DNA from 3 places in the Sphingobacterium sp. SYP-B4668 genome. Region 2 is predicted to be linked to each of the others. Evidence: riboswitches for the same ligand, from Rfam matches in the RefSeq annotation. Region 2 holds a riboswitch; each other region holds the start of a gene.
What was found. Region 2 has a riboswitch for S-adenosylmethionine ahead of OQ289_RS08465 (5-oxoprolinase). Riboswitches for the same ligand answer to the same signal wherever they lie in the genome.

Region 1 (3,258 bases), 2.3 Mb from region 2:
CTTGCGTTCCCGTCCTTGACCATATTTCTCTTTCAATCGGGTATACCATGCAATTGCATATTCAGTCAATTGACGAAGATGCTTCTTGACCGTTTTAATATCCTCCTCCAAAGCAGCCATCTGTTCGTCCGCTTTCTTTACGTCGAATCTCGTGATGCTACTCATCGGCTTATCGATCAGTTTTTTGTAGTCCTCAGGCAGGATGGTACGGTAAAACTGAGGGAAGAATGGCTCGAATAAAGTATCCAATACGCCCACCACAGTGTTGAAATCTCCAGAGTTTTCATAGTCGGGATGTTTATACATGCCCTGCTGTATAAATATCTTGAGTAGCGTACTGAAAAAAATCTTTTCCTGTAGGTCATGGAGTTTGATCTCCAACTCCTGTTTCAGCAAGTCTTTGGTGTTTTTTGTGTTCTCAATCAAGATGTCATTCACACTCATGAAGTATGGCTTCTCATTCTTGATGACACATGTATTCGGTGAAATAGAAGATTCGCATGCCGTAAATGCGTACAGGGCATCAATAGTCACGTCAGGAGAGATTCCTGGCGCAAGGTGTACGATAATCTCTACGTTTTCAGCGGTGTTATCTTCTATCTTTTTAATCTTGATTTTTCCCTTGTCGTTAGCGGTGACAACACTTTCGATGAGCCCCCCTGTAGTGGTTCCAAAGGGGATTTCAGTAATTGCCAAAGTCTTCTTGTCACGCTCTTCGATTTTGGCACGAACACGGATTTTACCCCCCCTTTGCCCTTCATTGTAAGCGGAGCAATCGGCCATTCCCCCAGTTGGGAAATCCGGAAGAAGATACGGACGCTCCCCTTGAAGAACTTTGATGGATTCATCGATCAGCTCGATAAAATTGTGCGGCATAATCTTGGTCGCCAAACCTACCGCGATACCCTCGGCTCCTTGGGCCAGCAGCAATGGGAATTTGACAGGAAGTGTTACAGGTTCGCGATTCCGACCATCATAGCTAAATTGCCATTCTGTAGTCTCCGGATTGAATACGACGTCAAGGGCAAATTTGGATAGGCGACCTTCGATATAACGAGGTGCAGCAGCTGAGTCGCCTGTGATAGGGTCTCCCCAGTTACCCTGACAGTCTATGAGTAGGTTTTTTTGACCTAATTGTACCATCGCATCCCCGATAGAAGCGTCCCCGTGTGGATGATACTTCATGGTGTTACCGATGACATTGGCCGCCTTATTATATCGACCATCATCCATCTCTTTCAATGAGTGGAGTATTCGGCGTTGGACGGGCTTGAATCCGTCGTTGATATGAGGTACTGCACGGTCCAAGATGACATACGAAGCATAATCCAAAAACCAGTTTTCATATAAACCGGATAAAGGAATCGTATTGCTGGTCTGTTCGTTTTCTTGAGGTGATAATGCTTCTTCGTGGTCGTCGTTGTAGTTCGTTTCGTCGCTCATTTATTATGCACTAAATAGTTTTGGACTTGTTTTTATTTGGCCCGATATTAATCAGGCTCGGTAAAAATACAAAACGATTTTGGAATCTCCCAACTCTTTGATATAGGCATAAGGTGAAATGATTGATTATCAAAATCCAACAGAATGGAATCGATTTTTTAGAAGCACGCAATCCCCTTAATAAACGATTGTAAGCCCTCCACGACCGTTAATTATACATGTCTTAGCGGTCTCGCTGCGTACAGACATAATAGGGACTCCTTCTTGTAGAGGAAGGAAAAGTGGATATTCTAATAGAAATGTCATAAAAGCAATAAAGTCTATATATATTATAGATTATATATAATATCGCTATCTTTGCATCCTAATAATCGATACCGTACTTATCTGGAAAGATGGAGGGAATAGGCCCGATGAAATCTTAGCAACCTGCCAGTCTCCATGCAAGGTGCTACTGCCTCTCTGCTGAAAAAAGCAGAATCGATAAGTGGATCAAGTGCTTACTCACAGTCCGGACGTGAAAAGAGCCTTGCCGTCACATGTGCCAACTGGCTGTTGCTGCTTTGGATATGTATGGAATATCGACAGATTTAATGTATTTGATATGAGCATGGAAAAATTACTTAAAAAGATGAATGCGACCTGGGTGCTGGTCCTCCCGTTATTGTTGTACTACAATTATGGACAAGCCCAGCAATCGAGAACAGTACAAGGTATTGTTATCAACGAATTGACAAAGGAATCATTGTCAGATGTGAATGTAAGTGTTGTGGGGGGGACTACCACGGTACGGACAGCCAAAGATGGTTCGTTTTCAATTCAAGCAGCGACAACCTCCAAATTGCAGCTCAGCTACGTGGGTTTTGAAACAACAATTGTAAATGCAGCAGTAGATAATCTACATATAGGTTTACGTCCAAGTGACCGTAGCTTAGATGAAGTCGTGGTCGTAGCTTATGGTACCGCCAAACGGGCAAATTTTACAGGATCGGTATCGACCATCTCAGCAGAGAATATTAATAATAGACCTGTTTCATCCGTTAGTAAGGCCCTAGAAGGACAAGTTCCGGGACTACAGTCTGTTTCTTCCTCTGGCCAACCAGGTACAGATGCGACAATTCGTATCCGAGGGATAGGCTCTATCAATGCCTCAAGTGCGCCTTTATACGTTGTGGATGGCAATCCCTACAATGGTGATATCAACGCCATCAATCAGAGCGATATCCAGTCTATTTCAGTGCTTAAAGATGCAGCTGCGAGCGCTCTATACGGTTCTAGGGGAGCAAATGGTGTTATTATCATCACGACAAAGAATGGCGCAAAAGGAGATACGAGGATTAATTTTAGTTTGAACCAAGGTTTTTCAAACAGAGCGGTAAAGGATTATGAAAAAGTAAATACAGATCAATATTTTGAATTATACTGGGAGGCACTACGTAATCGCAACGTCGCTAATAAGATGTCGGCCGAACAAGCCGCAGCTACCGCTAGTCGTCAATTGGTCACCAATCTCGGTATCAACCCATATGGATCAGGGTTTCCTGAGCCGGTAGGTGTGGATGGTAAGCTAGTCACAGGTGCCAAAACGCTGTGGAATGACAATTGGGAAGATGTATTACTACGTACCGGAAACCGTACACAATCGGATCTCAATTTTGGAGGTGGTGGTGAAAAAAGCGATTACTATCTATCTTTTGGATACCTCAATGATCAAGGCGTCGCAATTGAATCTGGATTTAAACGTTATAATGCCAGGTTGAATACCAATGTCAAAGCAAAAAGTTGGTTGAATGCAGGATTAAATCTCTCCGTGAG
Region 2 (3,258 bases):
TTTGTAATGTCCTGTCAGTCAAATACTCCACAGACTGAGTCTTCAGCAGATGCTACTATTGCACTCGATATAAAAGAGGCAAAGCGTATTTTGGATTTACCTTGCATTGCTTGATGACGGAATATCCCAATAAATTAGGTCAAGTAATTGGTAGTGAGCAAGATTTGAAGACACCAAAGCAATTGCGCCCCATTTTTTACGGATGCTTTGATTGGCATTCGTCGGTACATGGTTACTGGTCTATTGTTCGGATATTAAAGACTTTCCCTGAATTGGATGAGGATGGGGAGATAAGGGATTTGCTAAAACAGCATATTACGACAGCTAATGCAAAAATTGAATTAGCCTTTTTTCAAGATAAGAACAATCTGGGGTTTGAGCGTACTTATGGATGGGCATGGTTGTTTAAGCTTCAAGAGGAATTGGTGACTTGGGATGATCCGGATGCCCAATTATGGGCCGCCGCGCTGCAGCCTCTTGTAGACGTACTGGTGATCCGCTATGAAGAGTACCTGCCAAAGTTGGTGTATCCTATCCGCTCGGGACAGCATGATAATTCGGCCTTTGGGTTTTCATTGTCGTTGGACTATGCTCGGACAGTGAAGCATATGGCATTTGAAAAAGTGTTGATAACGCATGCACGTAGATTGTATACGGCGGATCGTGACTGTGATATTGCTTATGAACCTAGTGGATCTGATTTTCTTTCTCCTTGTTTGGAAGAGGCTTTGGTGATGAGTAAAATATTACCACAGGAAGAATATAAGAAATGGTTAAAGGAATTTATGCCTGCTTTGTTCCATGCTGATTTTGAATTGGAACCAGCAATCGTTAAAGACCGTACTGATGGTAAGCTGGTGCATTTGGATGGATTGAACTTTAGTAGGTCTACCTGTCTAAGTGGCATAGCACACGCCCTACCTGAATTGAAGCATCTCAAACAGGTAGGACATAAGCATCTTGCTTATTCGCTTCCGAATATTTCGAATGATGATTACATGGGAAGCCATTGGTTAGGAACGTTTGCATTGTATGCCCTGTTCCATCAGTAGGGACATGATTATAATGAAAGCCAGGAATTCCCTCCTGGCTTTTTCAATTTATAGGCACGACAATATTGTCTTCCAGTCGCAGCTGGGTAATCTTGACGGATGTAAAACCATCTTCCCGAACTATAATTTTTGAAAGGTCGAGCCCTCTGGCTGACAGCGTATGGAGCAGTGCGCTCCGAAACGCACCCCTAGAACTGATCCAATCCCGATGTCTGATGTCCTGATTGTTGACTTCGATAAGTTGATCGACGCTGTATTTTTGGAATAACTCCAAAAAATCTTGGTAAAGTTCGACTGCTGTTGACATACAATTTAAAATTAAAAGTTTAACATAAATTGTATTCAGAAGTTGGGTTTGATAAATAACTCGTGTAGTACGTTTATTTTGGTGAACACCCGTATTATATTTACCACCGTGGTGACTCCACTCGGTTGGTATTGTCAATAGACAATTCTGAATACTCTACCAAAGTTATAGTATTTATTTTTTATATGCAAATCTGACGGTTAAAATTGTAGGATTTTAAAGCAAATTCGAGGTTTTTAAAACAAAATAGGCCTTTAATTGTTAATTACCTAACTCGCTTATTGAAAGCATCTCACCTAAATAAATCCTCAGGATCTGATCTGAGGTCAAATACAACGTATTAAAAATGAGTAAAACAATAATTGTTTCGAATAGACTTCCTATAAAAATAGAACGGACCGAACAGGGTTTGAATATTCTTCCTAGTGAAGGTGGACTTGCAACCGGACTGGGGTCTATTTATAATACCGGCGGTAATGTATGGATAGGTTGGCCAGGTATAGTACCTGAGAATGAAGAGGAAGAATCGGAGATTCGGATGAAATTGAAAGAACTGAACTTGATTCCGGTATTTTTGGACCAGGAAGAATTGGAAGGCTTCTATGAAGGATTTTCGAACGAAGTAATCTGGCCTATCTGTCATTATAAGCCTAGCTATGCTGTGTATGACGAAGCAAATTGGGAAACGTACTATCGGGTGAACGTTAAATTTTCAACGTTGATTAAAGAGCAGGTAGCGGATGAAGACGAGATTTGGATACACGATTACCAGTTGATGCTGCTGCCTAGTTTAGTAAGGGCCTTTAAACATGATATCTCTATCGCTTATTTTCAGCATATACCTTTTCCATCGCATGAAATATTTAGGCTTATTCCGTGGCGCAATCAACTGCTGAATGGATTGCTTGGGGCTGACCTTGTCGGCTTTCACACGTTTAATGATGCCCAATATTTCATAGATGCTTGCTCACATATATTGGGTACCAAAAACAAAGAAAATAGTTTGCAACATGGTGGGCGTACAGTTTTTGTGGAGGCCTATCCGATGGGAATCGATAATTTGAAATTTGAGGGCCTCTCTCAGACAAATGAGGTAAGAAGTCGTGCATTGGGGATTAAAGAGGATTTGAAGGATCGGAAGATTATCCTTTCTGTGGATCGGTTGGACTATAGTAAGGGTATTTTGGAACGAATCCATGCCTTTGAAAATCTACTACTGGAGTATCCCGATTATGAGCGAAAAATCGTGTATTATATGTTGGTGGTGCCGTCTCGGGATCAAGTTCAACAGTATAAGATGTTGAAAGATGAAGTGGATCGTTCGGTAGGACGTGTGAATGCCAAATATGGCAAACAAGATTGGACGCCAATTGCTTATTTCTACAGTTCTTATCCGTTGGAAGAGCTTTCGGCGCTATATGTCTCGGCTGATGTGTGCTTGGTAACTCCTATACGGGATGGAATGAATCTGGTGTGTAAAGAATATATTGCTAGTCATCCGGAAGGAAGAGGGGTGCTTGTGCTTAGCGAGATGGCGGGGGCTGCTCGGGAGTTGACGGAGGCCTTGATTGTCAATCCCAATGACGCCGCTGGAGTAGCGGCGAGTCTGCGTGAGGCACTGGAGATGCCTGTAGCTGAACAGACCGAACGTATGATGCCTATGCTTGCGAATATCCGCAAATTCAATATTCATCATTGGGTACGTCAATTTATGGAACGCCTGCGCGAAATCAAAGAGCTCCAGCATCATGAATTGGCCCGTAAGGTGGGTGATCGGGTGAAGGAGGAGATGTGTAGGGAATATGGAGCTGCTTCTCGCCGACTTATATTACTGGATTATGATGGTACATTGGTGGGGTTTAACAAGGATGCGGAGAAGGCGACGCCTACCATGGAGCT
Region 3 (3,258 bases), 1.3 Mb from region 2:
GAAATTTCCAAAGAATTATTGAATCGGGATATTACATCAGAATTCAATATTGAAGTCAGGGAGAACAACAATCTCATATACAACATCAATACATTAGGGGAATTAGACAAACCCCAAAAACACAATAGCTATTCCACCTTATTATTTCAAGGAGATCTCGGAAATGCACCTGGAAAGCTGACTATTTCTTTTCCAAATAAAAAGAATATCATCATGGACAACATGGGCTATCTTTTCTTTCCAATGGGCGCATTATTAGTTCTTTTGATTGGTTGTTTTGCCTATACGCTGACCACTATTTATCGACAAAAGAAAATATCAGAGATGAAAACTGACTTCATCAACAACATGACGCACGAATTTAAGACGCCTGTTGCGACTATCATGATTGCGAGCGAATCGCTACGTGACCCCGAAATCATAACCGACCAAAAAAGGGTAAATAGACTTGCAAATATCATATATGACGAAAATATCAGATTAGGTGACCATATCGAACGAGTGCTCAACATCGCTAGATTAGAAAAAGAAAACCTTAAAATTGACCGCATCGACGTGCGTATAAATGAACTCACTAATGCTGTACTGGACAGTATGAATTTACAGCTTCAGAAATCAAAAGGTACGTTAGAAGTATATTTAGAAGCGAAGGAAGATACCGTCATTGGAGACGAACTCCACCTTTCCAACGTACTATTCAACTTGGTAGACAATGCCATCAAATACAGTCGCCATGCGCCACACATCGTAGTGAAAACTCATAACCACAAAAATACAATTGTCATCTCTGTTGCTGACAACGGTATTGGCATGACCCGAGAACAACAACAAAAGATATTTGACCAATTCTATCGCATTCCGACAGGCAACATTCACAATGTAAAGGGTTTTGGCCTAGGCTTGAGTTATGTAAATGACATAATCAAACGATTAGACGGACGTATACAGGTAAAAAGTGAGAAAGATAAAGGCACACATTTTGATGTAACATTGCCGCTAAAGGGTTACAAACTATAACTAACGCGGATGAATTTCCATCTGCAATTGTCCAATGAACAAATACGCGAATTATGCAAAAAATATTATTAGCGGAAGACGATCCAAACTTAGGGGAATTATTAAAGGACTATCTTGAATTAAAAAGCAAGTTTGATGTCACGCTATGCCAGGATGGAGAGGAAGCGCTCACCGCCTTTCATAAGGATGAATACGACCTCTGCATACTAGATGTGATGATGCCTAAAAAAGATGGGTTCACACTTGGTAAGGACATCCGTAAAACCAACACCACTGTCCCGATTATTTATGCTACCGCCAAAGGCATGATGGAGGATAAAACTCAAGCATTTGAACTTGGTGGGGACGATTATATCACCAAACCCTTTCGAGTAGAAGAACTCTTGTTACGCATACACGCTCTTTTAAAAAGAAGCTCCCGTGAAAAAGATGAGGAAGTCGCAGACAAGTTTGAAATTGGCGATTACTTCTTTGACTACACCAGTCAGCAAATTTCTTACAAAGGCCAACAGCAAAAACTCTCCACAAAAGAAGCTGAGCTGCTCCGACTCCTGTGCCTCAAAAAGAATGATGTCCTGACCCGGGAGGAGGCGTTACTAAAGATCTGGCATGACGACAACTATTTTACAGGTAGAAGTATGGACGTTTTCCTAAGCAAATTACGAAAATATCTCAAGCAAGATTCAAATGTAGAAATTGTTAATGTACACGGTAAAGGATACAAATTGCTCGTGAGCTAACGCATTAATATAGAATAGAAGGCATACCGAAAGGATTGAAAATGAGTTGGAACCTAGAAGTTCAACCATCAGTTTCAATCCTTTTTTTCTTTTTTATCTGTTCTTTTTTGTAATATCAATTCTTATTCCGATATTAGCGTCGCTTATAGAGAAAGGCCGAGGGAATAGACCCGAAGAAGCCTTAGCAACCTGTCACTTGACAAGGTGCTAAATTCTACCCCCCTTCATGGAAGAGGGAAAGATAAGCCGAAGTCACTACATCTGGTGTCCTTCCTCTTTAGCAATAAATAATTTAGATAACAATTAATAAGGAAATAGTATGTTAATTACAAACAACTTAGGTTACCCAAGAGTGGGACCTTTCCGCGAATTGAAGAAAGCTAACGAGGCATATTGGGCTAAGAAGATTTCTGCGGAAGAATTATTACAGGCAGCTAAAGAAATCCGTGAAGCAAATTGGAAAACTCAGAAAGATGCGGGCATCGATTTGATTCCTTCCAATGATTTTTCATTCTATGATCAAGTATTAGACCTTTCATTGACAGTTGGTGCTATTCCAGCTCGATACAATACCTTATTAAGCAAAGTAGACAACAACTATAGCTTAGATCTTTATTTTGCTATGGCGCGGGGTTTCCAACAAGATGGAATCGACGTCACAGCTTCTGAAATGACAAAATGGTTTGACACGAATTACCATTACATGGTTCCTGAATTCACTAAAGGTCAAACATTCAAGTTAACTTCTGAAAAGTTTCTAAACGAATACAACGAGGCTAAGACAGCTGGCATTGAAACAAAGCCGGTCATCATTGGTCCAATCACTTACCTTTTAATCGGTAAAGAAAAAGAAACAGGTTTTGACCGTATCGATCTAATCGAAAACTTATTACCCGTTTACGAGCAAATTCTTTCGAAATTAGCCGCAGCTGGTGCTAAATATATCCAGATAGATGAACCTTATTTGGCTTTAGACATAGATGCAAAAGTAAAAGCTTTATACACTTCAGTATTCGAAAGATTAAGTGCAGCAGCAGGTAATGCTAAACTCATCGCTACAACATATTTTGAAGCTTTAAAGGACAATGAAGATTTAGCGCTAGGGCTTCCAGTACACGCTTTACACCTAGATTTAGTTCGCGGGGAAAATCAACTCGACACTGTGCTACCAAAAGTACCGGCGTCATTGACTCTCTCCTTGGGCGTGGTGGAAGGTCGTAACATTTGGAAAAATGATTACGAAAAATCGTTAACAAAACTCCAACAAGCTATAGCTGCTTTAGGCGCAGACAGAGTATGGGTAGGTACGTCATCGTCATTACTGCACGTTCCATTTGACCTGGACAGCGAGAAAAACGAAGAAACACTTCCTGCTGAGGTTAAAAATTGGTTAGCATTTGCTAAGCAAAAATTAGCAGAAGTAAAAGACCTATCTATCTTGGCTGATGGCGAAGTAGATGCAAATACTGCAGAGCGCTTTGCGGCGAATAAAGCTGCTGCT

Region 1: linked by a shared signal. The riboswitch ahead of OQ289_RS17540 (SusC/RagA family TonB-linked outer membrane protein) and the one ahead of OQ289_RS08465 (5-oxoprolinase) in region 2 are both predicted to bind S-adenosylmethionine.
Region 3: linked by a shared signal. The riboswitch ahead of metE (5-methyltetrahydropteroyltriglutamate--homocysteine S-methyltransferase) and the one ahead of OQ289_RS08465 (5-oxoprolinase) in region 2 are both predicted to bind S-adenosylmethionine.

Annotation. Positions count from the first base shown of each region.
Region 1 covers NZ_CP115483.1:4,297,982-4,301,239, reverse strand. Annotated here, with positions in the region: gene OQ289_RS17545 (DNA gyrase/topoisomerase IV subunit A) at 1-1,443, opposite strand, end outside; SAM riboswitch class I at 1,824-1,933, shown strand; gene OQ289_RS17540 (SusC/RagA family TonB-linked outer membrane protein) at 2,054-3,258, shown strand, end outside.
Region 2 covers NZ_CP115483.1:2,013,523-2,016,780, forward strand. Annotated here, with positions in the region: gene OQ289_RS08460 (DUF2891 domain-containing protein) at 114-1,052, shown strand; gene OQ289_RS08465 (5-oxoprolinase) at 1,096-1,359, opposite strand; SAM-I-IV-variant riboswitch at 1,424-1,519, opposite strand; gene OQ289_RS08470 (bifunctional alpha,alpha-trehalose-phosphate synthase (UDP-forming)/trehalose-phosphatase) at 1,706-3,258, shown strand, end outside.
Region 3 covers NZ_CP115483.1:667,500-670,757, reverse strand. Annotated here, with positions in the region: gene OQ289_RS02825 (sensor histidine kinase) at 1-1,017, shown strand, start outside; gene OQ289_RS02820 (response regulator transcription factor) at 1,071-1,757, shown strand; SAM riboswitch class I at 1,898-2,005, shown strand; gene metE (5-methyltetrahydropteroyltriglutamate--homocysteine S-methyltransferase) at 2,077-3,258, shown strand, end outside.